2 regions of the Kitasatospora cinereorecta genome follow, and region 1 is predicted to be linked to the other one. Evidence: riboswitches for the same ligand, from Rfam matches in the RefSeq annotation. Region 1 holds a riboswitch; the other holds the start of a gene.
What was found. A riboswitch is a leader RNA that binds a small molecule or an ion and turns the genes downstream of it on or off. The one in region 1 is predicted to bind glycine.

Region 1 (14,798 bases):
ACGGCCGGCCGTCACCCGCAGAGCGACATCTTCCTCGACGACGTGACCGTGTCGCGGCGTCACGTGGAGTTCCACAGGAACGCGGACGGTAGTTTCACCGTGGGCGACGTCGGCAGCCTCAACGGCACCTACGTCAACCGTGAGCGCATCGATTCCGTCGCGCTGTCCAACGGCGACGAAGTCCAGATTGGGAAGTACCGGCTGGTCTTCTACGCGAGCCAGCGGGGCGTGTGACCCTCCCCGGGCTCCGTCCGGGGGGACCCTAGGAAGGTCCATGCTGCGAACACCGACAGGCGGTGCCGGCCACGGCACCGCCGCCGCGGACGGGCGAGGCATGAGCATCGGCACGGTGCTTCTGCAGCTGCGCGACGAGTTCCCCGAAGTCACCATCTCCAAGATCCGCTTCCTGGAGGCCGAGGGGCTCATCGAGCCGCAGCGGACCCCTTCCGGATACCGGAAGTTCCGCTCCGCCGACGTCGAGCGACTGGCTCAGGTCCTGCGCATGCAGCGGGACCACTACCTGCCGCTCAAGGTCATTCGTGAGCACCTCGACGCCCTGGCCCGCGGCGAGCAGGCCGCGCTGCCTCCCGGGAGCGGCCAGGGCGAGCTCGGGGACGGCCGCTGGGACCAGAACCCGGGCCGGGCCAACGCCGCCCGTATCGGGCGCTCCGAGCTCCTTGCCGCGGCGGAGGTCACCGAGGACCAGCTCGGTGAATGGGAGTCGTACGGGCTGATCGTGCCCACGCCCGAGGGCAGCTACGAGGCCGAGACGGTCACCGTGGCGCGGCTTGTGGCGGATCTGGGGCGATTCGGTCTGGAACCTCGGCACCTGCGGGCGGTGAAAGCGGCCGCCGAGCGTGAGGCGGGGCTGGTCGAGCAAGTGGTCGCACCCTTGCGCCTGCACCGGAATCCGCAGACCAGGGCCCATGCGGAGGCCACCGCGAGGGAGCTCGCGGAGCTGTCCGTCCGGCTCCATGCCGCGCTCGTGCAGACCGCTCTGAAGGTTCGCTTCCGCTGACCGCGGAGGAGCCCGACTATCCAAACATGGCGGGCACGTCCTAGGGTTGCTGTGTGAACGAGCTCGACGTTGTGGGTGTCCGGGTGGAAATGCCCTCCAACCAACCGATCGTGCTCCTGCGTGAAGTGGGAGGCGACCGGTACCTCCCTATCTGGATCGGCCCTGGGGAAGCGACAGCGATCGCCTTCGCCCAGCAGGGCATGGCTCCGGCCAGGCCGCTGACCCATGATCTCTTCAAGGACGTGCTCGAGGCCGTCGGCCAGGAGCTTACCGAGGTCCGTATCACGGACCTCCGGGAAGGGGTCTTCTACGCGGAGCTGGTCTTCGCCAGTGGGGTCGAGGTGAGCGCGCGGCCGTCCGACGCCATAGCGCTCGCCCTGCGCACCGGTACGCCGATCTACGGCAGTGACGGGGTGCTGGACGACGCCGGAATCGCCATTCCGGACGAGCAGGAGGACGAGGTGGAGAAGTTCCGCGAGTTCCTCGACCAGATCTCGCCGGAGGACTTCGGTACCAACAGTCAGTGACCGTCCGGCAGGGCCTCTGTCAGCGCATCCGAGAAGCCGTTCCCCGAATTCGGTCACGGGAAACCACCCTCAGGGTGATTATCACTCGGCGTGCCGAGTGTGGCGATCGTTGACGCACCCCTGGTGACTGCCTACCTTCGAGTGGGCAGGTCAAGGACGGAGGTCGGCGTGAGAAGCAGCGGCGACGGTACGGCTGTGGGTGGGCCGTACCAGCAGCACGGCAGTGCGGCCGACCACACCATCAGGCAACCGGCTCAGCCGGTGATGATGGCAACGGACGGTGTGGCAGTGGCAGGTGAGATCGGCTATCGGGGGCCGACAGCATGCGCAGCGGCCGGGATCACTTACCGGCAGCTCGACTACTGGGCGCGTACGGGCCTGGTGGAGCCGAGTGTGCGTCCGGCCCACGGGTCCGGGACGCAGCGTCTCTACAGTTTCCGGGACGTGGTTCTCCTCAAGATCGTCAAGCGTTTCCTGGACACGGGCGTCGCTCTGCAGAACATCCGCACCACGGTCCAGCACCTGAGGGCCCGGGGGTTCACGGATCTCGAGCGGATGACCCTCATGAGCGACGGGGCGACGGTCTACGAGTGCTCCTCGCCCGACGAGGTCGTGAAGCTACTCCAGGGGGGCCAGGGAGTCTTCGGGATCGCGGTGGGCGTCGTCTGGCGGGACGTGGACGCCGCGCTGTCCCAGCTGCACGGCGAGAGGGTCGACACCGGCGAGACGCTGATCGGCAACAACCCCGCCGACGAGCTGGCCCGGCGGCGCAACCGCGCGGGCTGAGAGCACCGGGGCCGCGCGAGTGCCGGGCAGTCCCGTTGTCAGTGGCGTAGGGCAGCATCGGTGAGGTGAGAGCCGCACCGACCATCCTGCATCTGGACATGGATGCCTTCTACGCGTCCGCTGAGCAGGCGTCGAAGCCCAGCCTGCGCGGCAAACCGGTCGTCGTGGGCGGACTGGGGATGCGCGGGGTGGTCGCCACGGCCTCGTACGAGGCCCGGCGGCTCGGTGTCCACTCGGCGATGCCGATGGCACAGGCCAGACGGCTGGCACCCAACGCGGCCTATCTGGTGCCCCGCTTCTCGCTCTACCGCGCGGTGAGCGACCAGGTGATGGAGCTGCTCGGGCGCCTGTCCCCGCTCGTGGAGCCGCTCAGCCTGGACGAGGCCTTCGTCGACCTGGAGGCGGGTGGGGTCGCCGACGACTCCATGTCCGCCCGCATGGTGGGTGAGCAGCTGCGCACGGTCATCAGGGGTGTCACCGGCCTCAGCGGTTCCGTCGGTCTGGCGGGCTCCAAGATGCTCGCCAAGATCGCCTCCGAGGAGGCGAAGCCGAACGGGCTGCTGCTGATCGAGCCGGGCACCGAGCGTGAGCTCCTGGCCCCCATGCCCGTACGGACCCTCCCGGGTGTGGGACCCGCCACCGGTGACCACCTCCGGCGGGCGGGCATGACCGTGGTCCAGGACCTCGCGGAGGCGGGCGAGGCGGAGCTCGTACGGCTCCTGGGCAAGGCGCACGGCGTCGGGCTGTACCGCATGGCGCTCGGGTACGACGACCGGCCCGTCGTCGCGGAGCGGGACGCGAAGTCCGTGTCGGTCGAGGACACCTTCGATGTGGACCTGCACGACCGGGTGCGCGTCAGGACGGAGGTGGAGCGTCTGGCGGACCGGTGCGTCCACCGGCTCCGGGGCGCGGGACGGTCCGGCCGGACCGTCGTCCTCAAGGTGCGCCGCTACGACTTCTCGACGCTGACCAGGTCCGAGACCCTGCGCGGCCCCACGGACGACCCCACCGTCGTCAGGGAGGCCGCGGCCCGGCTCCTGGAGGCCGTCGACACCACCGGTGGCGTGCGGCTGCTGGGGGTGGGGGTCACCGGGCTCGCGGACTTCACACAGGAGGATCTCTTCGCGCAGGCAGCCGACGCACGGCAGTCAGCCGACGCGCAGCGGGCGACGGCGGACGAGCCGGGGTCCGGGGCCGCCGCGGTGCCGGACGAACCGGACGCCGCGGCGGGGGAGGACGCCTCGCACGAGAGCGCCGCACAGCTGTCCGCCCGGCGCTGGCAGGCCGGGCACGACGTACGCCACGACGTCCACGGCCATGGGTGGGTGCAGGGCAGTGGGGTCGGCCGTGTCACCGTGCGGTTCGAGGAGCCCGGGATGCCGCCCGGCCGGGTGCGCACCTTCCGCATCGAAGATCCGGAACTCCACCCGGCCGACCCGCTGCCGCTGGTGCGGGACCCGGTGGACTACTCCTCGTGGCCGGCCAGCCTGCCGAACTCCCTGTCCGGCCCGGTCCCGCCCGGGGGGGCGGAGTCCAGCCCGTAGTGGCGGTAGAGCTGCAGCTCCTGCTCCGGGGAGAGGTGACGGCCGACACCGAAGTCGGGTGCGTCCTTGATCAGGGCGCGGTCGAAGGGGATCACCAGAGTGCCGTCGACGAATTCGCTGGGCTCCAGCGGGACGAACGCGTCCCGGGTGAAGAGCCCGGTGCGGACGGCTGCCCACTCGGGTACGCCGGTGGCGTCGTCGAGATAGACCTCGTCCACCGTTCCGATCTTGGCCCCCTTGCGGTCGAAGGCCTTGCGGCCGATCAGGCTGCGCGGATCGATGTCGGTCTGCACGGTGCCTCCCACTGGTCGCAACAGGGTGGTCGCAACTGCTCCACAGGCACAACGAAAGGCCAGATCCGGGGCTTCGGCCACTCGAGACGCCGGCTCCGGCCCGCTGGTAGTCTGGAACACGGCTGCCGACCCCGCGCGGGAGAGCCCTCCGGAGAAATCCGGAGGCGCCGAAGGAGCAACTCCTCCCCGGAATCTCTCAGGCCCCCGTACCGCGCGGACGAGGTCACTCTGGAAAGCAGGGCGGGACCCGTACGGCACGTGCCGTCGAGGGCCCCCGTCCTCACCGACGGTGAAAGCCGGTACGCCTCCGGGCCGTGCCGGTGAAGCTCTCAGGTCGAGATGACAGATGGGGAGGCCGTCCGGGCAGCCACGCCGTGGTGCCCCTCGCAGGTCGTGACAGACCAGGAGGCCTCCATCATGACCCCCCGTCGCACTCCGCTCTCCCAGCTGGAGCAGGGCATTCCGTTCGAGCAGCGCCACATCGGGCCCGACGCCGAGGCCCAGGCGAAGATGCTCGCCCAGGTCGGATACGGCTCCCTCGACGAGCTCACCGCCGCAGCGGTGCCCGACGTGATCAAGAGCGCCGAGGCGCTGAACCTTCCTGCGGCCCGTACCGAGGCCGAGGTCCTGGCCGAGCTGCGACGTCTCGCCGACCGCAACCAGGTGCTCGCCCCGATGATCGGGCTCGGCTACTACGGCACCTTCACCCCGCCGGTGATCCTGCGCAACGTCATGGAGAACCCGGCCTGGTACACCGCGTACACGCCGTACCAGCCTGAGATCTCCCAGGGGCGGCTCGAAGCCCTGCTGAACTTCCAGACGATGGTGGCCGACCTCACCGGCCTGCCGACCTCCGGGGCCTCGCTCCTCGACGAGGGCACGGCGGCCGCCGAGGCCATGGCCCTGGCCCGACGTGTCGGCAAGGTCAAGGACGGCGTCTTCCTGGTCGACGCCGACACCCTCCCGCAGACCGTCGCGGTGATCGAGACCCGCGCCGAGCCGACCGGCGTCGAGGTGGTCGTCACGGACCTCTCCGACGGAATCCCGGCGGACGTCGCCGAGCGGGGCGTCTTCGGCGTGCTGCTGCAGTACCCGGGCGCCTCCGGAGCCGTGCGCGACATCAAGCCCGTCATCGAGCAGGCCCACGAGCTCGGGGCGATCGTCACCGTCGCCGCCGACCTGCTGGCCCTGACCCTGCTGACCTCGCCCGGCGAGCTGGGCGCGGACATCGCCGTCGGCACCACGCAGCGCTTCGGCGTCCCGATGGGCTTCGGCGGACCGCACGCGGGGTTCATGGCCGTGCGCGAGAAGTTCGCCCGCAGCCTGCCCGGCCGCCTCGTCGGCGTCTCCGTCGACGTGGACGGCAACAAGGCCTACCGCCTGGCCCTGCAGACCCGCGAGCAGCACATCCGTCGCGAGAAGGCCACCAGCAACATCTGCACCGCGCAGGTGCTGCTCGCCGTCATGGCCGGGATGTACGCGGTCTACCACGGCCCCGAGGGCCTGCGGACGATCGCGCGGCGTACGCACCGGTTCGCCACGATCCTCGCCGAGGGGCTGCGGGCCGCCGGTGCCGACGTCGTGCACGGCGCGTACTTCGACACGCTGACCGTCCGCGTCCCGGGCGCGGCGGCGGGCGTCGTCGCCGGGGCCCGTGAGCGAGGGGTCAATCTGCGGCTCGTCGACGCCGACCGGGTCTCCGTCGCCTGTGACGAGACCACCACCCGTGCGCAGATCGCCGCCGTCTGGGCGGCCTTCGGTGCCGCCGGCGACATCGAGGCCCTCGACGCCGAGGCAGCCGACGCGCTGCCCGGGAACCTGCTGCGCGCCGACTCCTTCCTCACCCACCCGGTCTTCCACCAGCACCGTTCCGAGACGGCGATGCTGCGCTACCTGCGCAAGCTCGCCGACCGTGACTACGCGCTGGACCGCGGCATGATCCCGCTCGGCTCGTGCACGATGAAGCTCAACGCGACCGCCGAGATGGAGTCGATCACCTGGCCCGAATTCGGTGCGCTGCACCCCTTCGCGCCGGCCGAGCAGGCCCAGGGCTTCCTCACCCTCATCCGTGAGCTGGAGGAGCGTCTCGCCGAGGTCACCGGCTACGACGCCGTCTCCCTCCAGCCCAACGCCGGCTCGCAGGGCGAATTCGCCGGTCTCCTGGCCGTGCGCGCCTACCACCGGGCCAACGGCGAGGAGCAGCGGACCGTCTGCCTCATCCCGTCCTCCGCGCACGGCACCAACGCCGCGAGCGCCGTGATGGCGGGCATGAAGGTCGTCGTGGTGAACACCGCCGACGACGGCGAGGTCGACATCGAGGACCTCCGCGCCAAGATCGAGAAGCACCGCGACGAGCTCGCCGTCCTGATGATCACCTACCCCTCCACGCACGGCGTCTTCGAGGAGCACGTCGCCGCCATCTGCGGTGAGGTGCACGACGCGGGCGGCCAGGTGTACGTGGACGGAGCCAACCTCAACGCGCTGGTCGGCCTGGCCAAGCCCGGCAAGTTCGGCGGGGACGTCTCCCACCTGAACCTGCACAAGACCTTCTGCATCCCGCACGGCGGCGGTGGTCCGGGTGTCGGTCCGGTCGGCGTGCGCGCGCACCTGGCGCCGTACCTCCCGAACCACCCGCTCCAGCCCGCGGCGGGCCCGGAGACCGGCGTCGGTCCGATCTCGGCCGCCCCCTGGGGTTCGGCCGGCATCCTGCCCATCTCCTGGGCGTACGTACGGCTGATGGGCGGCGAGGGCCTGAAGCGTGCGACGCAGGTCGCCGTGCTCGCGGCCAACTACATCGCCAAGCGTCTGGAGCCGCACTTCCCGATCCTGTACAACGGCCCGGCCGGTCTGGTGGCGCACGAGTGCATCGTGGATCTGCGCCCCATCTCGAAGGCGACCGGTGTCAGCATCGATGACATCGCCAAGCGGCTGATCGACTACGGCTTCCACTCGCCGACGATGTCGTTCCCGGTGGCCGGGACGCTGATGATCGAGCCGACCGAGAGCGAGGACCTCGCCGAGCTCGACCGGTTCTGCGACACGATGATCGCCATTCGCGGTGAGATCGAGAAGGTCGCTTCCGGCACCTGGACCGCGGACGACAACCCGCTGCGCAACGCGCCGCACACCGCGGCCGCTCTGGGTGGCGAGTGGACGCACGCCTACAGCCGCGAGGTGGCGGTCTTCCCGGCCGGCGTCTCGCCGTCGGACAAGTACTGGCCGCCGGTGCGCCGGATCGACGGGGCGTTCGGCGACCGCAATCTGGTCTGTTCCTGCCCGCCGCTGGACGAGTACGACCAGTAGGACACGCGTCGGGGCCGGTGCGGAGACTTCTCCGGCCGGCCCCTGTGTCTTTTCCGCCGTGGTCAGGCGGCTTTCATCACCTGGCCGTTCCTCAGGGTCCGGTGCGGGGCGATGATCTGCCCGTCCGGGAGCAGCTCACCGGTGTCCTCGAAGAGCAGGACGCCGTTGCACAGCAGGCTCCAGCCCTGTTCCGGGTGGTGTGCCGTCAGGCGTGCGGCTTCCCGGTCGGCGGAGTCTGCGGTCGGGCAGGGTGGCTGGTGCTGGCACATGGATGGGTTCTTTCGCTGCGTCGAGTCGAGTGTCCTGCGGCGTGACGATGTGTTCATGGCCCGCCCCCGTATCAGATCGGTCCGGTCCCAGTGTTGCCCTACGGGCGTCATTCCGCAGGCATTTCGCCACAGCTCCTCTTCTCCTTCCCGGACGCGTCACCCGGCCGGACGGTCCAACACAACTGGACTGTCCCTCCGGGTGGTTCGGGGTGACCTGACCGGGCTAGTCCGGACGGGCGGGCGGACGCGCCCCCGCCGTGGAGACGACGGGGGCGCGTGAGGCCGGAGGATCAGGCCGGTGACCCGAGGAGGCCGGGGAGCTCCGGAAGCGGAGCCGGGGTGACACGCAGAGTCATGACCGGAAGCAGATCGGCGACCCGGTGCGGGCGCTGGGCTGTGATCCCGGGAGGCGCGGGCGCCAGGGGCACCAGCACATCGGTCGGAGCGAGTGTCCCGCCCGCGGCATCGGCCTCGGTGTCGTCGTGCAGCCACAGGGTGAGCATGTAGAGCTCCGGGATGGACAGCAGACGCGGCTGGTAGTGCGCTGCCGCCGACTCGGCCTGTCGCACGGCGAGTTCGGTCGAGGCGAGGTAGGGACCCTCGAAGAAGTGCGAGAAGGTCCAGCCGTCGGCGGTGAGCACGGTGTCCGCGGCGGCGACGGCGCGTTCACCGCTGCGGATCAGGAAGCGCCAGCCGGCGAGGCGGGTGGAGGGTGCTGTCCCGCTCGGCGCGATCCGGTCCAGCACATGGACGGGGAGGGGAAGCTCGGGGCTCAGCGATCCCTGGACGGACCGGAGAGCGGGTGTATGGGCCTCGCGGACGGCGGTGGGAGAACCGAGTGCTGCGAGAACGCTGCGCAGTGCGGGCGCTGGGGCCGGAGAAACATGCAGCGGCATAGTGGGTCGCCTCTCACTTCGGAGACACGGTGATGCGTGGGCGGGTGCAGACGGCGCTGTCGGCGTGCGGGGCCAGAGGACGGCCGGCGACCGGGCGGACCGGCCGGTGCGTCAACTCTCTGCCGCGTTCGCAGAGTTTATACGACAAATGTTCACACGATGTTTCGGCTAGCCGTTCCACGTATTGTCCACAAGATGGATTTAAGCCTCTGAATTGCGGGATTTCTGCTACTTCGACCCCGCCTGGGAAGCCTGCGGCCAGGAATTTTCACGTGACGGCGGTAGGCTGAAACGCATCGGTGTTTCCATGCGCTCCCGGCGGCACGAACTCCATATGCTGCATGCCGACGGAATGTGCCTCCGGCTTCCGCCAACAGACTACTGGGTGCCCGATGGTCGTGGGGGCGTTATAGATCACCTCGTCGGGGCATTATCGATCGTGATGCGAGCGGCCTGTGCCGCGGGCCGCCCACCCGAGGAGGGGACCCTTCGATGGGCGAGAAGGTCGTGGCGGACAGCTTTGATCTGTCCGGTCGGCAGGTGTACCGCAAGAAGCTCACCCAGTGCCTGGAAGGGCTGGAGAGGCTCCTGTCGGAGCAGAGGTTCGATCGGCCCAGGAATCTCATGGGGCTGGAGATCGAGCTGAATCTCGCGGGTCCGGACGGCATGCCGCGGATGCGCAATGCGGAGGTGCTCCAGCGCATCGCCAGCCGGGATTTCCAGACCGAACTAGGGATGTTCAATCTGGAAGTAAACATTCTGCCGCACCGGCTGAGCGGCAGGGTTTTCGATCAGCTCGCCGAAGAGCTCCGCACCGGGCTCGCCTATGCGCACCGGAAGGCCGCGGAGGTGGACGCCGGGATCGTGATGATCGGCATCCTGCCGACACTCGGCCGCGATGACGTGGTCTCGGCGAACCTGTCGGACGTGGACCGGTACACACTGCTCAACGACCAAATGGCGGCGGCCCGCGGCGAGGATTTCGTCCTCGATATCGAGGGCGTCGAACGACTTGTCTGTTCCTCCTCCTCCATCGCTCCCGAATCGGCCTGCACCTCGGTCCAGTTGCACCTGCAGGTGACACCCGCCCGCTTCGCCGACGTGTGGAACGCCGCCCAGGCCATCGCCCCCGTCCAGATCGCCCTCGGGGCCAACGCCCCCTTCCTGTTCGGCAAGGAGCTGTGGCGGGAGTCGCGGCCGCCGCTGTTCCAGCAGGCCACGGACGTACGGCCGCCCGAGCTCAGGAATCAGGGGGTTCGGCCCAGGACATGGTTCGGGGAGCGCTGGATCGGCTCCGCGTACGAGCTCTTCGAGGAGAATCTGCGTTACTTCCCGCCCCTGCTGCCGATCTGCGACGACGAGGAACCGCTGCGGGTGCTGGACGAGGGCGGTGTACCGACCCTGGCCGAACTCGTCCTGCACAACGGCACGGTCTACCGGTGGAACCGGCCGGTGTACGGGCTGGCCGACGGTGTTCCCCATCTGCGGGTGGAGAACAGGGTCCTGCCCGCCGGGCCCACGGTCGTCGACGTGATCGCCAACGCTGCCTTCTACTACGGGCTGGTGCGCGCGCTGGCCGACGAGTCACGGCCGGTGTGGACCAAGCTGCCCTTCGAGGCCGCCGCCGAGAACTTCGACACCGCTTGCCGCCACGGGATCGACGCCGAGCTGCTGTGGCCGCGCCCCGGGCGCTCGGGAGGTGTGACGAAGGTGCCCGCCGTCAAGCTGGTGCGGGACGAACTGCTGCCGCTGGCCGCAGCCGGGCTCGACGCCTGGAACATCGAGCCCGCGGACCGCGACCTCTATCTGGGAGTGATCGAGGAGCGCTGCCGCCGCCGCGTGAACGGGGCCTCCTGGCAGGTCGACACGTATCACCGGGCACTGGAGGCAGGCCTCGAACGGGACGGGGCGCTGGCGGCCACCACCCGGCGCTACGGCGAACTGATGCAGTCGGGCGAGCCGGTGCACACCTGGCCGGTCGGCTTCCCCGCCCCCTGAGGAGGACGGGCGGCCCTCGCCGGCAGCCGCCCGTACCCGCGCCGTCGCTCGGAGGCGGCCGCCCGGTGTCCCTCCGCGCCCTTGCCGTCGGGCAAGCTAGGACGCACTGACGCACGGCTGAGGGCAGGTGTACGGGTGGAGGCGGGGCGCGTGGCTGGATCCATTGCTCACGAGGAGGTGTCACGGCGGACCCTGCGGTCGGAGACGCTGCTGGTGCTGGCCGTCTCGCTCGGGGCCAGCGGGGTGTCCGCCCTGATCAGCTTCGTCGGATCGCTGACGAAGCCAGGGGGTCTGAAGGACCAGGCCGCGACGCTGAACGGTTCCTACGCCCCCGGACGGCCGTGGCTGGACCTCTCGTGGCAGCTGTTCGGCATCGCTTCCGCTCTGGTGCCGGTCGCGCTGGTGGCCCATCTGCTGATCCGGGAAGGGGCCGGCCTGCGGACCCTCGGCTTCGACCGTACGAAGCCCTGGCCGGACCTGGGCCGCGGCACGTTGGTCGCTGCGGGGATCGGCAGTGCCGGGCTGGCGTTCTACCTGGTGGCGAGGGCCGGCGGATTCAACCTGACGGTGGTCCCGGAGTCGCTGCCCGAGGTGTGGTGGAAGTTTCCGGTGCTGATCCTCTCCGCGGTGCAGAACTCCGTCGTGGAGGAAGTGATCGTCGTCGGCTACCTGCTGCGCCGGCTGGGGCAGCTGGGGTGGACGCCGATGGCGGCTCTGGCGGCGAGCTCGGTGCTGCGCGGCTCGTATCACCTGTACCAGGGAATCGGCGGCTTCATCGGGAACGTGGTCATGGGCGTCGTCTTCGTTCTGCTGTACCGGCGATGGGGGCGCGTCGGGCCGCTGGTCGTCGCGCACGCCCTGCTCGACATGGGGGCCTTCGTCGGATACGCGCTGCTCGCGGGCAAGGTGGACTGGCTGCCCACGCCGTGACGGACGCCCGCTCCTACCCGGTGGGTGTGTTTGCGGCGGATGGTCATCCCGGGCACCTGGCCGCGGCGCGATCCTCGTGATTCCGCAGAAGGAGCTGTACCCGATCCTCGCCGGCGATCACTGAGGCGTGCGGTCCGAACGGCGGCCGATCGGCACCTTGCGGCCGGTCCGCAGGGCCTCCGCGCCGTCCAGGGTGGCCAGATCTCATCCCCAGGGATGAGGAACCACCCGGACATGCCCGTCCACGGTGGTAGGTCCGGATGGGTCGTGCCGGGGATGTTCTCGCCCTCCGGGGGTGATGGGGTAGGAATCGTGCACAATGCCACGCGATGGATCCCCGGACAGACCCCGCCGAACCCCGCCGAACCCGCTGCCGGGCTCGCCGCGGAGATGGCGGCGGTCGCGACCGGCGCGCGCAGGCGGGCAGTGCGTGACGGTGACCGCCACATCGACACGGCGCATCTCCTTCACTCCCTCATCGAGTCCGATCCCGGCGTCCGGGAGGCGTTCGGCGAGGGACCCCGGCTGGCCCGAGTCCTCGGCTATCTCGTACAGCGCAGCATCGGGTACGGCCTCCGCTGGCAGGGCGTACGGGAACGCCCGGGTGCGCTGCCTGCCTTGCGGGGCGCGGTGGACGGGTGGTCGCCCTCGGCCGCGGCGGCGCTGGACCGGGCGGTGCGTGGGGCGGTTCTGCGCGGAGAGCCCCGCGCCGGTGGCCTCGATCTCCTTGCCGCACTGGTGGCCGACCCGCAGTGCCGGGCCGTCGAGGTGCTGGAGCGGGCGGGCGTCGATGCGGCATGGCTCGCGGGCCGGACGGCCGACCGGCTGACGGGGGCGGCGCGGGGGTGATCGTGGACACGGCACCGACAGGGGTAACGGTGGTGACGCTCCTGACGTCAGCTGCCATGATATGCCGATGCACGCGTCTCAGAGGAGAAGTGCCGGTCTGGGCCTGGCCCTGGCCTCGGCCTTCGCATTCGGTGGTTCAGGGGTGGCGGCCAAACCGCTGATCGAGGCGGGGCTCGACCCCCTGCACGTGGTGTGGCTGCGGGTGACCGGTGCCGCTCTCGTCATGCTGCCCGTCGCCTGGCAGCACCGGAAGCTGGTCCGTGAACGGCCCGTGCTGCTGGCCGGATTCGGACTGTTCGCCGTGGCCGGCGTCCAAGCCTTCTACTTCGCCTCGATCTCCCGTATCCCGGTCGGCGTCGCCCTTCTCGTCGAGTACCTGGCGCCCGCGCTGGTCCTGGGGTGGGTGCGCTTCGTGCAGCGCAAGCCCGTCACCCGGGCCGCCGCGGCCGGAGTGGTGCTGGCCGTCGGCGGACTCGCCTGTGTGGTCGAGGTCTGGGCCGGTCTGAGCTTCGACGCCGTGGGGCTGCTGCTCGCACTCGGAGCGGCGTGCTGTCAGGTGGGCTACTTCGTGCTGTCCGACCAGGGCAGCCAGGACACCGGGGACGGGGATACCGCCGCCGAGCCGCCGCATCCCGTCGGCGTGATCGCGTACGGCCTGGTGGTCGGCGCGGCGGTCCTCACCGTGGTGGCCAGGCCGTGGGGCATGGACTGGACGACACTCGGCGGGAACGCGGCGATGAACGGGCATCAGGTCCCCGCATGGCTGCTGCTCGGCTGGATCGTCCTGCTCGCGACCGTGCTCGCCTATGTCACCGGAGTGGTGTCCGTACGGCTGCTCTCGCCGCAGGTGGCGGGCGTCGTCGCCTGTCTGGAGGCGGTCATCGCCACCGTGCTGGCCTGGGTGCTGCTCGGCGAACACCTCTCCACGCCTCAGCTCGTGGGCGGCTGCGTCGTCCTGATCGGGGCGTTCATCGCGCAGTCCTCCGCACCCAGGCCGCCGTCCGGACCGGTGGCATCCGGCCCGGGCACGCCCGGACCCCGCGCGGAGGGGGCAGCGGGCGCCCGCGCATCCGCCGCTGCCGGAGGTGAGCTGTCCGGTTCTCCGGCCTCACCGTAGGGTGGCGATCGCGCGGCGCACCGTACTTCCGCCTCCTGCCGCCAGACACGCGGCAGCCACTCCTGACGAGGACCGGGCCCAGGTGCCTCCCGAGCGGGAGCCGCCCCGCGTGCGGAGCCTGGCGACCACCCCTCCCACTCTCCTCCGGCCTGCGCCTGGACGCGCCGTCCGATAGGCCCGTCGCCGGCCGGGACGACGGGACCACCGTGCCGGCCGGGGCGTGCTTCAGAGCGCGGCCAGATAGTCGGGCACCGGGACCGCGGGGTCCAGATCGTCGGACGGCACCGGTGCGGCGTATCCGTGGGCCAGGGGAATCACTCCGGCCCAGTACGGCAACGAGAGGTCCGCCGGATCGTCGTTGGGGCCGCCGGTGCGGACCTTCGCGGACAGCTCCTCAAGATCCAGGCGGATGACGGCCGTCGCGGCGAGCTCCTTCGCGTCGGCCGGCCGCGAGTCCCGGGACCTGCCCGGTACGACCTGGTCGACGATGGCGTCGAGCGCGATGCGCCGCTCCTCCGGGTCGGTGACCGTACGGGCGATGCCGTGGACCACCACGGAGCGGTAGTTCATCGAGTGGTGGAAGGCGGAACGGGCCAGCACCAGGCCGTCGACGTGGGTGACCGTCAGGCAGACCGCCATGCCCGGATCCGCCGCGCCGGCGTCGCGCAACGGTCGGGATCCGGTCGAGCCGTGCACGTACAGCCGTTCGCCGACCCTGCCGTAGAGCGTCGGGAGCACGACCGGCGCGCCGTCGCGGACGAAGCCCAGGTGACAGAGGTACGCCTCGTCGAGTATCGAGTGGACCAGCTTTCGGTCGTACGAGGCGCGCTGCTTGGCCCGGCTCGGGACCGTACGCACGGTCGGCTGGTAGGGGACTGCGACGTCCGTCCCGGTGCTGTCGGGCCCAGAGGTGTCCGGCATTGCCTTCTCCATTGCACTAGTGCATAATCACGTTTGTGCTAGGAGAGTATCGGATCAGTGGGCGGCGTGCATCGGAAATCGCCGCGAGTGTGGAGCGGGGGGTCGGCTCGGGAGACCTCGCGCCCGGTCATGCGCTGCCCCCCATGCGGGAGTTGGCGTCCCTGCTCGGCGTCAACCCCAATACGGTGGCCGCCGCCTACCGGACGCTCCGCGAGCGCGGAGTGATCGAGACGGCGGGTCGCAGAGGGAGCAGGGTGCGATCGAGCCCCGCGAGCACGGCGCGTGGCTCGCTCCGGATCGAGGCGCCGCCGGGTGTGCGTGACCTGGGTGAGGGCAACCCGGATCCC
Region 2 (14,798 bases), 4.1 Mb from region 1:
GTACCGATCCGCAGACCGGAGGTGACCATCGGGGGCCGCGGGTCGTTCGGGACGGCGTTCCGGTTGACCGTGATGCCCAGCTCGTGGAGCCGGTCCTCGGCCTGCTGGCCGTCCAGCTCGGAGTTGCGCAGGTCGACGAGGACCAGGTGGACGTCCGTACCGCCGGACAGGACGGAGACGCCCACCTCGGTCACGTCCGGCTGGACCAGCCGCTCGGCGAGGATGCGGGCGCCGTCCAGGGTGCGCTGCTGGCGCTCCTTGAACTCCTCGGTCGCCGCCACCTTGAAGGAGACCGCCTTGGCGGCGATCACGTGCTCCAGCGGGCCACCCTGCTGACCGGGGAAGACGGCGGAGTTGATCTTCTTGGCGAGCTCCTGCGTCGACAGGATGACGCCGCCGCGCGGACCGCCGAGGGTCTTGTGCGTGGTGGTCGTGACGACATGGGCGTGCGGCACCGGGTTGGGGTGCAGACCAGCGGCGACCAGGCCGGCGAAGTGCGCCATGTCGACCATCAGGTACGCGCCGACCTCGTCCGCGATGCGGCGGAACGCGGCGAAGTCGAGCTGACGCGGGTACGCGGACCAGCCGGCCACGATCAGCTTCGGCTTGGACTCCTTGGCGAGGCGCTCGACCTCGGCCATGTCCACGACACCGGTGTCGTCGACGTGGTACGGGACCACGTTGTAGAGCTTGCCGGAGAAGTTGATCTTCATGCCATGGGTCAGGTGACCGCCGTGGGCGAGGCTCAGGCCCATGATCGTGTCGCCCGGCTTCAGCAGCGCGAACATCGCGGCGGCGTTCGCCTGCGCACCGGAGTGCGGCTGGACGTTCGCGGCCTCGGCGCCGAAGAGCGCCTTGATGCGGTCGATGGCGATCTGCTCGACCACGTCGACGTGCTCACAGCCGCCGTAGTAGCGGCGGCCAGGGTAGCCCTCGGCGTACTTGTTGGTGAGGACGGAGCCCTGCGCCTCCATGACCGCGACCGGAGCGAAGTTCTCCGAGGCGATCATCTCGAGGGTGGACTGCTGACGGTGGAGCTCGGCGTCGACGGCGGCGGCGACGTCCGGGTCCAGCTCGTGGAGGGAGGAGTTGAGAAGCGACATCAGGTGGTCCCTTGGGTCTCAGTTACCGGAGAACTCGGTGTACTCGTCCGCGGAGAGAAGGTCCTTCGGCTCCTCCGCGACGCGCACCTTGAACAGCCAGCCGCCCTCGAAGGGAGCGGAGTTCACCAGCGACGGGTCGTCCACGACGTCCTGGTTCGCCGCGGTCACCTCGCCGGTCACCGGCGAGTACAGGTCGCTGACCGACTTGGTCGACTCCAGCTCGCCGCAGGTCTCGCCCGCGGTCACCGTGTCACCGGCCTCCGGGAGCTGTGCGTAGACGACGTCACCGAGCGCGTTGGCCGCGAACTCGGTGATACCGACCGTGGCCACGCCGTCCTCGAGGGCCGACAGCCACTCGTGCTCCTTGCTGTACCGCAGCTGCTGGGGGTTGCTCATGGTCTGAATTCTCCTGTACGCGGGGGAGTGCTGATGAACGGTGGTCTTGCGTGGTGAGACGGGACTACGTCACGTCCCGGGCGAGCGGGACTACTTCTCGCGCCTGTAGAAGGGCAGCGCGACGACCTCGTACGGCTCGTGCGCGCCCCGGATGTCGACGGCGACGCCTCCGGTGCCGGGCGCGGCGTACGCCGCGTCCACGTACGCCATGGCGATCGGCCTGCCCAGGGTGGGCGAGGGGGCGCCGGAGGTGACCTCGCCGACGACCCGCCCCCCGGCGACGACCGAGAACCCGGCGCGCGGGACCCTGCGGCCCTCGGCGACCAGACCGACCAGCTTGCGCGGGGGAGCGGTCTCGGCACGCGCGGCAGCCGCCGCCAGTGCCTCGCGGCCGACGAAGTCGCCCTCCTTCTCGAACTTCACGACCCGGCCGAGCCCGGCGTCGAACGGGGTCAGCGCCGTGGTCAGCTCGTGCCCGTACAGCGGCATGCCCGCCTCCAGGCGCAGCGTGTCGCGGCAGGAGAGGCCGCACGGGATCAGGCCGTGCGGGGCGCCCGCCTCGGTGAGCGCCTTCCACAGCCGCTCGGCGTGCTCGGGGGCGACGAAGAGCTCGAAGCCGTCCTCCCCGGTGTAGCCGGTACGGGCGATGAGCGCCGGGACGCCCGCGACCGTGCCCGGCAGGCCCGCGTAGTACTTCAGCCCGTCCAGGTCGGCGTCCGTGACGGACTTCAGGATGGCGGGGGACTCGGGGCCCTGGACGGCGAGCAGCGCGTAGGCGTCGCGGTCGTCGCGCACCTCGGCCTCGAAGGCGCCGGCGCGCTCGGTCAGTGTGTCCAGGACGAGCTGCGCGTTGCCCGCGTTGGCGACGACCATGTACTCGGCGTCACCCAGGCGGTAGACGATCAGGTCGTCCAGGATCCCGCCGTCCTCGGCGACGATCATCGTGTAGCGGGCCCGTCCCGGGCCGACGGTGGCGATGTTGCCGACCAGCGCGTGGTTCAGGAAGGCCGCGGCCTGCGGTCCGGTCACGGTGATCTCGCCCATGTGCGACAGGTCGAAGAGACCGGCCCGGGTGCGGACGGCGTTGTGCTCGTCGCGCTCGCTGGCGTAGCGCAGGGGCATGTCCCAGCCGGCGAAATCGGTCATGGTCGCGCCCAGCGAGCGATGCAGCGCGTCGAGGGCGGTGAGACGGGAGGCGGGGGCAGTGCTCATGGATACGGCTCCAGGGCATGACGACAGGGGACGATCCCTCCCCATCTGTCATCGGAACCTGAGAGGTTCGCCGGGACCCCCCGAAAGGGTCTTGGAGGGGGTCTGAACGGGTCAGCCCCTCCGGGTCGGCTTGCACCTTGGGTGGAGCCGCAGAGCGGCCCGCTTTTCAGATCTGCCTCATCCGCGCGGTACGGGGCCTGAGAGATTCAAGGGAGGAACTTGCTCCTTCGGCGCCCGGCGCACACAGTGACCGGGACTCTCCCGCGCGGATTCAAACGGCCGGTATGGAGTTGGCGGGGTCATCATCGCACGCATTGCGGGAGAGTGGGGTGTCCGGATCCGTACGGCCGTCCCGCGGCCGGAAGGCACCGGCACGGCGGCACGCCCGGCGCGACCCGTACGTCAGGAACGGGTTGTGCCGTATTACCTTTTCTTTACACTTCGTGGACAGGTCAGGTGTGGGTCACTCGGCAGGGGGAGGGCGATGACGTTGCAGCGCTACGCGACGACCACGGGAGCAGCGCGCGGTGCGATGCCCGCACAGCAGGGGGCACCCGCCGGGGAGCTTCCGGGCGCGCACGCGCCGGTGGTGCGTGATCTACGGGGCCGGGGCGGGCGCGGCCCGCGCAGCCTGGACTTCGGGGCGGGCGATGTGGTGGTGGTTTCCGGACTGCCCGGCAGCGGGAAGTCGACGCTGATCCGGCGTGCGGTCCGGGAGCACGCGATCGACTCCCAGGACACCAGGGACCGCTGGGCGGGCTCGCTGCCCGGCTTACTCCCGTACGCCCTGTACCGGCCGCTGGTGCGCGCCGCGCACTACATCGGGCTGTGGCGGGCGCTGCGCTCGGGCGGATCCGTCGTCGTGCACGACTGCGGTACGCAGGCCTGGGTGCGGCGGTGGCTGGCGCGGGAGGCGCTGCGCCGTGCCGCCACCCTGCACCTCGTCCTGCTCGACGTCACCCCGCAGGTGGCCAGGGCGGGCCAGCGGGAGCGCGGCCGCGGGGTGTCGGGCTACGCGTTCGCCCGGCACAGGCGCGCGGTCGGGCGCCTGCTGCGCGACACCGAGAACGGTCTGCTGCCGCCCGGCTGCGCCTCCGCGGTGCTCCTCGACCGTGAAGCCGCCTCGGCGATCACCCGCATCTCGTTTGCGGACGCATAGGCCGGGAATCGCCGTCCGGCTGTCCGGAATCTGGACGGTACGGCGGCGCCGGCCCGCGCCGTCGTCCGTGCCGCCGCCGTCCGCGCGCGGCTCGTCTATGGTTTCTGCCGCACAGCATGGCGAGAAGGGGACACAGACACCGTGGACATTCCGGCCCAGGCCCACGTCCATCCGCAGCACGGATGGCCGGCCAACGAGCTCGAAGAAGTGCTCAGCGCCTCGCTCGGCGTGCCAGGGGCCGGCAGCAGGCTGGTCGAGGTGCTCGGCCGCAGTCAGGTCTGGGTTCCCCTTCCGAACGGCGGCGGACCCGACAGCCCCGACCTGGACCTGCCGACGGTCGACATCGACGGCGGCGCGTACGTCCCCGTGTTCAGTTCCGAGGCGCAGTTCCTGCACTGCGTCGGATCCCACATGTCCTTCGCCGTCGCGCCCGCCCGGGAGTTCGCCCGCGGACTCCCGCCCCAGCTGGGCATCGCGGTCAACCCGGGCGGGGCGGTCGGCGTGCCCGTCCCGCCGCCGGCGGTGGCCGAGCTCTGCAGGGCCGGACGCACCCCGCTGGACGGGCCCGGCGGCGGCCGGGTGCGGCTGTACGAGCCGGACTGGAAGCAGGACCCCGTCGACTTCCTCTCCGCGGTGGCCGCCGAATTCCAGGACGCCGGCGTGGTGAGCACCGCCCGCCGGGCGCTGGCCAGCATCGAGGGCGGCGACCCGGTCCTCTTCGTCGGCGTCGAATGCACCGCCTGGGACGGCGCCGGACAGGGTGCCCCGATGGACGCGCTGGGCCGTGCCCTGGGCCGGGTCCAGGCGCCCTGGCCGGTCAATCTCGTCCTGCTCGACGTGACGCAGGACCCCGTGGGCGACTGGATGCTGGACAAGGTGAGGCCGTTCTACCGGCGCGAGGGGTACTGAGCACAGGCCGCCCCTGGCGTCGAGCCGGTGTCAGGGGCGGCACATAAGCTGGTTTGATGGCGGGGCCGCCCCGTTGTGCCCGGGAGCGGCGGAACGGCACCGCGAGGCAGCGGACAGCGGATCGATGAGGGGCGGGACCCAGGGTGAGTGCGTCAGGCACCGCGGCGGCCGGGCAGGTCGAGCACATGCTGCGGCAGGTGGCCCCCGGGCGTCTCGACACGTACGAGGCGCTGTTGCAGGCACTGTCCGACGGTCGGATCTGGATGCTGCTCTGGCACGGCACGGCGGGCTCACCCGATGCCCAGTACGGCAACATGGAGGTGGGCGGCCTCGGCTACGCCCCGTGTGTGACCTCCGCCCAGGAGCTCTCGGCCAGCGGCTGGAACAGGGCCCACGAGCTGATCACCGGCCGCGACGTCGCCCGCGCCCTCTTCCCCGACCGCTGGGGCATCTGGCTCAACCCGCACGCCCCCGGCGGCGGCGTCGGCATCCCCTGGCTGGACCTGCGCCGCATCGCGACGGGCCTCGACCGGATGCCGGCCGGCCCGCTGCGCCTGACCGAACCCGCCATCGAGCTCCCGCAGTTCTACGCCCTGCTGTCGCACAACGCCCACCGCACCCCCGCCGTCCGCGCGCTGCGCCGCGCCTGGGTGCAGCCCGCGCTCGGCGCCCCGTACCTCGCGATCGGACTGGACCTCTACGACACGGGCCGGCCGTCCGTCGACTCGGTCCGCGCGATGATGCGGCAGTCGATCGGCGTGGTCCCCGACGGGCTGCCGGTCTCCACCGTCTCGATGTCCGACGAGTACGACCCGGTCGCGATGTGGCTGCGCGTCAACTCCCGTCCGTTCTACGACCGGGAGGCGCACGCCCAGGCGGGCCCGCCGCCCGCCGCCGCTCCCGGGTACGGCTACCCGCCGTCACCGCTCCTCTGAACCGCCTGATGTCGAACCGGTTAACACCTGCGGGCAGGATGTCCCGTATCTGTCCGGTTTGTTGAGTGTCCGGGTCTCAGGTAGGTATCACCGCTATGCGGACTGTTCTCCGTACTGCTTCGCGAATGTAGTGTTCGGGCGAATCAATACCTCTCCACACACTGCTGACCTGGGGTGGACCCACCATGCGAATAAACAAGTCCCGAACCGTTCGGGCGATCACGGCGGCTGTGGCTGTCGGTCTGATCGCCACGGGCTGCTCCAGTGAGCGGGACAACGATGCCAAGGACGGGGCGAAGGACACCTTCGTCTTCGCCGGTGCGGGCGACCCCGGGTCCCTCGACCCGGCGCTCGCCAGCGACGGTGAGACCTTCCGGGTCACGCGTCAGGCGTTCGAAGCCCTCCTCGAGCACGAGTCCGGCGGCAGCAAGCTCGTCGGCGGACTGGCCGAGACCTGGGAGAGCAACGACGCCGGCACGGTGTGGACGTTCAACCTCCGCAAGAACGTGAAGTTCCACGACGGTGAGGCGTTCAACGCCGAAGCGGTCTGCGCGAACTACGACCACTGGTTCAACTGGGCGGGCACGTACCAGTCCAGCGCGGTCTCGTACTACTGGCAGTCCATCATGGGCGGCTTCGCGAAGAACGAGGACGCCGAGGCGCCCAAGGCGAACTACAAGTCCTGCACCGCGAAGGACGCCGAGACGGCGGTCATCGAGGTCAAGGAGCCCTCGGCGAACCTGCCCGGCGGCTTCTCCCTGCAGGCCCTGGCGATCCACTCGCCGAAGGCCCTCAAGGAGTACGAGAAGCAGGACGCGACCGCCAAGGGCGACGCGATCACGTACCCCAAGTACAGCCAGGAAGCCGGCACGGTCGCCGGTACCGGCCCGTACAAGATCACCAAGTGGAACAAGAGCAACAAGGAAGTCAGCCTCGAGCGCTTCGACGACTACTGGGGCGCCAAGGCCAAGGTGAAGAACCTGGTCTTCCGCACGATCGACACCGAAGAGGGCCGCCGTCAGGCGCTGCAGGCCGGTGACATCGACGGATACGACCTGGTCGCACCCGCCGACATCAAGACGCTCGAGGGCGAGGGCTACGAGGTCCCGACCCGTGACGTCTTCAACCTGTTCTACGTGGGCATGACCCAGTCGAAGAACAAGGCGCTGAAGAAGCCCGAGGTCCGCCAGGCCATCGCGCACGCCATCGACCGCGAGAACATCGTCAAGACCCAGCTGCCCGAGGGCGGCAAGGTCGCCACGCAGTTCATGCCCGACACGGTCGCCGGTTACTCGGACCAGGTGAAGCAGTACGCCTTCGACACCGCCAAGGCGAAGCAGCTCCTCAAGGACGCCGGCGAGAGCAAGCTCTCGGTCGAGTTCTGCTACCCGACCGAGGTCACCCGCCCCTACATGCCTGCCCCGCAGGACATGTTCGAGCTGATGAAGGCCGACCTCGAGAAGGCCGGCATCACGGTCGTCCCGAAGGCCATGAAGTGGGCCCCGGACTACCTGGACGCCACCGAGGCCGGCTCCTGCGCCCTGCACATGCTGGGCTGGACCGGTGACTTCAACGACGGCTACAACTTCATCGGCACCTGGTTCGCCGGCGCCGACAAGCAGTGGGGCTTCAAGGACGCCAAGGTCTTCGACTCGGTGAACGCCGCGTCGAAGGAGACCGACCCGGCCGCCCGCGTCGAGGCCTACAAGAAGGCCAACGAGACCATCATGGAGTACCTGCCGGGTCTCCCGATCTCGTCGTCGCCGCCCGCCATCGCGTTCGCCAAGAACGTCAACCCGCCGAAGGTCTCCCCGCTGACGCAGGAGAACTTCGCCGAGGTCTCCTTCAAGTAACCGCACATCAGTGGGTTCGCCCGGCCACAGCTTCCCGGTGGCCGGGCGGGCCCACTTTTCGACACGTAAGAAAGGGGCACGCGGGGTGCTGCGACTCGTCGTACGAAGACTGCTACAGCTCATACCCACCCTGCTCGGCCTGTCGGTTCTGCTCTTCCTGTGGCTGAACCGACTGCCCGGCGGACCCGCCTCAGCGATCCTGGGCGAGCGGGCGACCGAAGCCGAAGTGACGCGCATCAACCGGGCGCTGGGACTCGACGAGCCCGTCTACGTCCAGTACTGGCGCTTCCTCAAGCGCATCTTCGAACTGGACCTCGGCACCTCCACCCAGACCGGTCAGCCGGTGTGGGACGAATTCGTCCTGCGCTTCCCGGCCACCGTGGAACTCAGCGTCGCCGCGATCATCATCGCGATCCTGGTCGGTATCCCGCTCGGCTACCTCGCCGCCCGCCACCGCGGCGGCTGGCTCGACGTGGCCTCGGTGTCGGGATCGCTGATCGGCATCTGTATCCCCGTGTTCTTCCTCGCGCTGATGCTCAAGGGCATCTTCGCGGTCGAACTGGGCATCTTCCCGAGCTACGGCAGGCTCTCCACCGGTCTCGACGCGACCGACGTCACCGGATTCGCCACCCTGGACGGCCTGTTGACCGGCGAGCTCGACGCGACCTGGGACGCGATCATGCACCTGGTGCTGCCCGCGATCGCCCTCGCGTCCATCCCGCTCGCCGTGATCGTGCGGATGACCAGGGCCAGCGTCCTGGAGGTCCTCGGCGAGGACTACATCCGCACCGCCGAGTCCAAGGGCCTGGAGAAGCGGGTCGTACGCGGCCGTCACGTGCTGCGCAACGCGCTGCTTCCCGTGGTCACCGCGGTCGGTCTGCTGACCGGCAGCCTGCTCTCGGGCGCGGTGCTCACCGAGTCGGTCTTCTCGTTCGGCGGCATCGGCTCCTTCATCCGTACCTCGATCGATGCCCGCGACTACCCGGTGCTGGTCGGGTTCATCCTCTTCATCGCGATGGTGTACGTCCTCATCAACCTGCTGGTCGACCTCGCATACAGCATCATCGACCCGAGAGTGCGGGTGCACTGACGTGACGACATTGACCAAGAGGGCCGACAAGATCGACCGGCTCGCCGAGCTGACCCAGCAGACCGAGTCGACCTCCGGTGCGAGCCTGTGGCGCGAGGCACTGCGGCGGCTCCGCAGCAGCAAGATGGCCATCATCGGCGCCGTCGTCATCGGCGCGTTCGTGGTGATGGCGATCGTGGGGCCGTGGGTCGCCCCGTACAGCCCCACCGCCCAGACCTGGCGCGGCGAAGTCTTCACCAACCAGGGCAAGTTCGTCGGCATGCGCGGCGAGAACTGGTTCGGCCTCGACCACCTGGGCCGCGACCTCTTCTCCCGCATGCTCGTCGGGGCACGCCAGACCCTGCTCGTGGGTGTGGTCTCGATGCTCATCGGCCTGATCGTCGGCGCCGTCGTCGGTGTCCTCTCCGGAGCCGCCGCGACCCTCGGTGGCAAGGTCGGTCAGCGGATCGACACCGTGATCATGCGCATCACCGACCTCATGCTGTCGCTGCCCTCGCTGCTGCTCGCGGTCTCCGTCGCGGCGGTCATGGGCCAGTCCCTGACCACCGTGATGATCGCCGTCGGTGTCGTCCAGATCCCCGTCTTCGCCCGTCTGCTGCGTGGCTCGATGCTCGCCCAGGGCGGCGCGGACTACGTACTGGCGGCCAAGGCGCTCGGCATCCGGAAGAAGCGGATCGTGCTCACGCAGATCCTGCCCAACTCGCTCAGCCCGGTGATCGTCCAGGCGACGCTCAGCCTCGCCACCGCGATCATCGAAGCCGCGGCCCTGTCCTACCTCGGTCTCGGAAACCCGGACCCGGCGATCCCGGAATGGGGCGTCATGCTCTCCCAGGCGCAGCGGTTCTTCGACAACGAGCCGATGATGGCCGCCTACCCGGCCGTCGGGATCATCATCACCGCACTGGGCTTCACCCTGCTCGGCGAGGCCATGCGCGAAGCCCTCGACCCGAAGCTGCGAGGCTGATCTCCCATGGCACTGCTCAATGTTGACCAACTCAGCGTCACCTTCGGCGGACGCGGCCGCAAGGACTCCGTCGCGGTGGACGGCGTCTCCTTCACCGTGGACCAGGGCCAGGTCGTCGGCCTGGTGGGCGAGTCGGGCTGCGGCAAGTCCGTGACCTCGCTCGCCCTGATGGGCCTGCTGCCCGACAAGGGGGTGAAGGTCGGCGGACGTGTGGAGTTCGACGGCCAGGACCTGCTCACGATCAGCCGGCGCAAGCTCCGCGACATGCGCGGCAGCCAGCTCGCGATGATCTTCCAGGATCCGCTGTCCTCGCTGAACCCGGTGATCCCCATCGGCATCCAGGTGACGGAGATCCTTCAGCGCCACCGCGGCCTGAAGGGGGAGGCCGCCCGCAAGGAGGCCGCCGACCTGCTGGACCGGGTCGGCATCCCGGACCCGCGCCGGCGGCTGAAGGAGTACCCGCACCAGCTGTCCGGCGGTATGCGGCAGCGTGCGCTCATCGCCATGGCGGTGGCCTGCGCACCCCGGCTGCTCATCGCCGACGAGCCGACCACCGCGCTCGACGTGACCATCCAGGCCCAGATCCTGGAACTCCTCAAGGAACTGGTCGACCAGGAGGGCACCGCCCTGCTGATGATCACCCACGACCTCGGGGTCGTCGCCGGCATCTGCGACGAGGTCAACGTGCTGTACGCGGGACGGGCGGTGGAGTCCGCGGACCGGCGTGAGCTGTTCGCCGCGCCCACGCACCCGTACGCGCACGGACTGCTCGGGTCCATCCCGCGGCTGGACGCACCGCGCGGGGAACCGCTCCGCCCGATCCGCGGGTCGATCAACGACAAGATCGCCTGGGCCGACGGCTGCGCCTTCGCGCCCCGCTGCGATTTCTACACGATGGAGTGCCTCACGGGCACTCCCGAACTGACCGAACCACGCACGGCCGGACACCAGGTGCGCTGTGTCAACCCGGTCCTGCCCAAGGCGGAGGTTTCGGCATGAGCCTGCTCGAACTCGACGATGTGAAGGTCCACTTCCCCGTCAAGAAGGGTGTCTTCTTCGACCGTACGGTCGGCCACGTGTACGCCGTGGACGGCATCTCGCTGAGCGTCGAGGCCGGACAGACGTACGGGCTGGTGGGCGAGTCGGGCTGCGGCAAGACGACGCTGGGCCGGGCCGTGCTGCGGCTCGTGGACATCACCTCCGGTGAGGTCGTCTTCGACGGCACCGACCTGGCCAAGCTGCCGGACGAGGAGATGCGCAAGTTCCGCCGCCGGCTCCAGATGGTCTTCCAGGACCCGCTCGGCAGCCTCAACCCGCGGCAGAACATCGAGTCGATCCTCTCCGAGGGCATGGCGGCCCACGGGATCGGCACCGACCGTGCGGACCGCCGGGAGAAGATCAAGTCGATCCTCGCCAAGGTCGGCCTGCCCGCGAACTCGCTGTCCCGCTACCCGCACGAGTTCTCCGGCGGCCAGCGCCAGCGCATCGGCATCGCCCGTGCCCTGGTGCTCGAACCGGACGTGATCATCTGCGACGAGCCGGTGTCGGCCCTCGACGTGTCGATCCAGGCGCAGGTCATCAACCTGCTGGAGGAGCTGCAGGAGTCCCTCGGGCTCACGTATCTCGTCATCGCCCACGACCTCGCCGTCGTCCGGCACATCTCCGACGTCATCGGGGTCATGTACCTGGGCTCGCTGGTGGAGGAGGCGCCCAGCGACGCGCTGTACGCCGGGCCGAAGCACCCCTACACCCGGGCACTCATGTCCGCGGTGCCGGTGCCCGATCCGGAGGTCGAGGACCGGCGGGAGCGGATCCTGCTCCAGGGCGACCTGCCCTCGCCGGCCAATCCGCCGGCCGGCTGCCGGTTCCACACCCGCTGCCCGTGGGTGCAGGACAGGTGCGCACTCGAACGCCCGGTCCTGACGGACCTGGGTGACGGTCACAAGGTGGCCTGCCACTTCGCGGCCGAGATCGAGGACGGGACGATCGGCCTGACCCGCGCCACGGGGATCGAGGCGGTCGTGGGGACGGACAGGACGCCGGACACCCTGGACAAGGCTGCGGACAGGCCGGCGGACGCACCCGTCGAGGAGCCGGTCGGCGAGAAGGTGCCCGCGGCGGAGTTGCCCGCACAGAAGGCCTCCGCCGGTGAGCCGGTCGCTGCCGGGCCGGCCGCCGAGGAGCCGGTCGCGGACAAGTCCGTGGAAACGGCAGGGCCCGACGGTGAGGCGGCCGGCACGTCCGACGCTCCGGCCGGGGCGTCGGACGCGGCCGGGACCGGTGCCGAAGGGAAGACCGGTTCCGCCTGACGGTTCATGGCGACATCGTGGGCACCGGACGTTGTAGAACTGTCCGGTGCTCAACGAACTCTTCACTCCCTCCGTCCAGCATGCGCTCGACATCATCGGGATCTTCGTCTTCGCGATCTCGGGCGCCCTGCTCGCCGTACGCAAGAACTTCGATGTCTTCGGCATCGCGGTGCTCGCCGAGGTGACAGCGCTGGGCGGAGGGATCTTCCGTGACGTGATCATCGGCGCCCTGCCCCCGGCGGCCTTCACGGACCTCGGCTACTTCCTGACCCCGCTGCTCGCCGCCGGTCTGGTGTTCTTCCTGCATCCGCACGTCGAACGGATCCAGGTCGGCGTCAACGTGTTCGACGCGGCCGGGCTGGGGCTCTTCTGCGTCTCCGGCACGGTCAAGGCGTACGACTACGGGCTCGGTCTCACCGCCTCCGCCGCTCTGGGGCTGGCCACCGCGGTCGGGGGCGGTGTGCTCCGCGACGTACTGGCCAACGAGGTGCCCTCGCTGCTGCGCTGGGACCGCGACCTGTACGCGGTTCCCGCGATCGTGGGTGCGGCCATGGTGGTGCTCTGCATCCGTTTCGACGCCCTCAACGCCTATACCAGCGGCGCGGCGGTGATCACCGCGTTCGTGCTGCGGCTGCTGGCGATGCGATTCCACTGGCGGGCCCCGCGCGCCTACAACCGGCGCTCGGCCACGGCCGAGGAAACCCCGGCCGTCATCTGACCGCAACATAAAGCTACCGCTTAGTAATACGATCGGTGTACGGTGCATCCCATGGCACAGGCAGCAGCGCAGGCGCAGCGCACCACGCAGGCGACCATCGGCGACAGCGAGTTCGACCGGGACACCGCCGTCACCCTTCGCGAAGAGGGCGTCTACGACGCAGAGCTCTCCGCGGGCTGGACGATCATCCACGCCGTCAACGGCGGCTATCTCCTGGCCATGCTCGGCCGGGCGCTCGGTGAGGCGCTGCCGCACTCCGACCCCTTCTCGGTCTCCGCGCACTACCTGACCGCCTCCGTTCCGGGGCCCGCAGTGATCCGTACCCAGGTCGTCCGCACCGGGCGCACGCTCTCGACCGGAGAGGCCTCGCTCTTCCAGTACGCGCAGGACGGCTCCGAGGTCGAGCGCATCCGGGTGCTCGCCACCTACGGCGAACTGGACGGCCTGACCGACGACGTCCGTACGTCCGCCGAGCCGCCCGCCATCCCGCCGCGGGAGCACTGCCTCGGCCCGGCCGACGGTCCGGCGCCCATCCCCGGCAGCTCCGCCATCACCGAGCGGCTCGACATCAGGCTCGACCCGGCGACGATCGGCTGGGCCATCGGCGCACCGTCCGGCAAGGGGGAGATGCGCGGCTGGTTCGGACTCGCGGACGGTCGCGACGCGGACCCGCTCTCGCTGCTCCTCACCGTCGACGCACTGCCGCCCACCTCGTTCGAGCTGGGGCTGAAGGGCTGGACGCCCACGATCGAGCTCACCACCCACATCCGCTGCCGCCCCGCCCCCGGACCGCTGCGCGTCTCCATCACCACCCGCAACCTCGCGGGCGGTTTCCTGGAGGAGGACGCGGACGTCTGGGACAGTGCCGGCCGTCTGGTGGCCCAGTCCCGCCAGCTCGCCCGCGCACCGCGCGGCTGAGACGGGCGGGCCCGCTCCCCGCCCGTCACCGGGGCCGACGAGGCGGTCCCGCGGCCCGGAGCCGGAAGTGCCCGGGGGCGCGGCGCCCGCTCACCGCACCGGCGGCGGTCACCGGGCCGTACGCCGGCGACGGGTGACACCGAGGTGTGCGGCGCGCCCTACGCGCTGACGGACCGCCAGATCCGCTCCGGCAGGACGCGCGCGGCCTCGTCGAGGTCGACGTCCTCGATGCCGGACAGCCGGCGCCGGGCGACACCGACGACCGGGCCCACGACCAGGGACTCGATCAGCGGCGGGGGGAGGGGGCGAGCTCGCCGGACTCGATGCGGGCCAGGATCCAGAAGGTCAGCCCCGACACGCTGACCCCGCTGGCCTGGTGACGGCACTGACGGTGAGGCCCTGCTCGCCCGACGCGACGTACACGCTCAGCGCGGCGTCCAGGAGCAGGCCGGAGGTGACCTCGCCGCGATGCTGCTTGGGGCTCATCGGACGGCCCTCCCTGCGATCGGTGAGGCGGGGCTCCTCGGGGCCGGCCCGGCCCGTGCGACCAGGCGCAGCCGGCTCCGCGCCACCCGGACTCGCCCGCCGGGCCCGCTGACGGTGGGACCCCGCTGCGTACCCCACCGGAACCGAAGGAGCCCGCACCATGACTCTCGCCGCCGGACTCACCCGCCGCTCCCGCGGTGCCCGTGGCGCCCACGGTGAGGCCGGGAGGGTCTCCCGCGAGGCCGACGGGCCGGCCGTCGCCTCGTTCGTGCGGGCGGGCGACAGGCCGTCCCGGGGCCGCCGAGGGAGCCTCGGCGCGATGCGCCCGCGATGCTCCCCGCCCCGGACTCGTAGAATCGGGTCCACCATGGCCTACCTCGACCACGCCGCGACCACGCCGATGCTTCCGGAGGCGATCGCGGCGATGACCGCGCAGCTCGCCCTCACCGGCAACGCGTCCTCACTGCACGCCGCCGGGCGCCGTGCCCGCCGTACCGTCGAGGAGTCCAGAGAGACCCTCGCGGACGCCCTCGGCGCTCGCCCGAGCGAGGTGGTCCTCACCTCCGGCGGCACCGAGGCCGACAACCTCGCCGTGAAGGGTCTCTACTGGGCCCGCCGCGACGCCGACCCGCGGCGCACCCGGCTCCTCGCCAGCCCCGTGGAACACCACGCCGTGCTCGACGCCCTCGACTGGCTCGCCACGCACGAGGGCGCGACCGTCGAATACCTCCCCGTCGACCGGTACG

Region 2: another riboswitch for glycine. It lies ahead of gcvT (glycine cleavage system aminomethyltransferase GcvT); the one in region 1 lies ahead of gcvP (aminomethyl-transferring glycine dehydrogenase).

What each region holds. Positions count from the first base shown of each region.
Region 1 covers NZ_JBHSJP010000001.1:991,579-1,006,376, reverse strand. The annotation lists gene ACFPN0_RS04585 (FHA domain-containing protein) at 1-234, shown strand, start outside; gene ftsR (transcriptional regulator FtsR) at 275-1,018, shown strand; gene ACFPN0_RS04575 (bifunctional nuclease family protein) at 1,072-1,545, shown strand; gene ACFPN0_RS04570 (MerR family transcriptional regulator) at 1,714-2,331, shown strand; gene ACFPN0_RS04565 (DNA polymerase IV) at 2,397-3,875, shown strand; gene ACFPN0_RS04560 (PRC-barrel domain-containing protein) at 3,797-4,168, opposite strand; glycine riboswitch at 4,295-4,390, shown strand; gene gcvP (aminomethyl-transferring glycine dehydrogenase) at 4,586-7,471, shown strand; gene ACFPN0_RS04550 (DUF5999 family protein) at 7,534-7,740, opposite strand; gene ACFPN0_RS04545 (hypothetical protein) at 8,031-8,636, opposite strand; gene ACFPN0_RS04540 (glutamate-cysteine ligase family protein) at 9,129-10,634, shown strand; gene ACFPN0_RS04535 (CPBP family intramembrane glutamic endopeptidase) at 10,785-11,564, shown strand; gene ACFPN0_RS04530 (Clp protease N-terminal domain-containing protein) at 11,877-12,413, shown strand; gene ACFPN0_RS04525 (EamA family transporter) at 12,481-13,530, shown strand; gene ACFPN0_RS04520 (pyridoxamine 5'-phosphate oxidase family protein) at 13,756-14,451, opposite strand; gene ACFPN0_RS04515 (aminotransferase class I/II-fold pyridoxal phosphate-dependent enzyme) at 14,487-14,798, shown strand, end outside.
Region 2 covers NZ_JBHSJP010000001.1:5,124,639-5,139,436, forward strand. The annotation lists gene glyA (serine hydroxymethyltransferase) at 1-1,103, opposite strand, end outside; gene gcvH (glycine cleavage system protein GcvH) at 1,122-1,499, opposite strand; gene gcvT (glycine cleavage system aminomethyltransferase GcvT) at 1,590-2,711, opposite strand; glycine riboswitch at 2,888-2,985, opposite strand; gene ACFPN0_RS23765 (AAA family ATPase) at 3,196-3,870, shown strand; gene ACFPN0_RS23770 (enhanced serine sensitivity protein SseB) at 4,012-4,779, shown strand; gene ACFPN0_RS23775 (enhanced serine sensitivity protein SseB C-terminal domain-containing protein) at 4,923-5,714, shown strand; gene ACFPN0_RS23780 (ABC transporter substrate-binding protein) at 5,900-7,567, shown strand; gene ACFPN0_RS23785 (ABC transporter permease) at 7,653-8,657, shown strand; gene ACFPN0_RS23790 (ABC transporter permease) at 8,659-9,621, shown strand; gene ACFPN0_RS23795 (ABC transporter ATP-binding protein) at 9,628-10,620, shown strand; gene ACFPN0_RS23800 (oligopeptide/dipeptide ABC transporter ATP-binding protein) at 10,617-11,930, shown strand; gene ACFPN0_RS23805 (trimeric intracellular cation channel family protein) at 11,977-12,648, shown strand; gene ACFPN0_RS23810 (thioesterase family protein) at 12,700-13,566, shown strand; partial or broken gene ACFPN0_RS23815 (hypothetical protein) at 13,725-14,052, opposite strand; gene ACFPN0_RS23820 (cysteine desulfurase family protein) at 14,420-14,798, shown strand, end outside.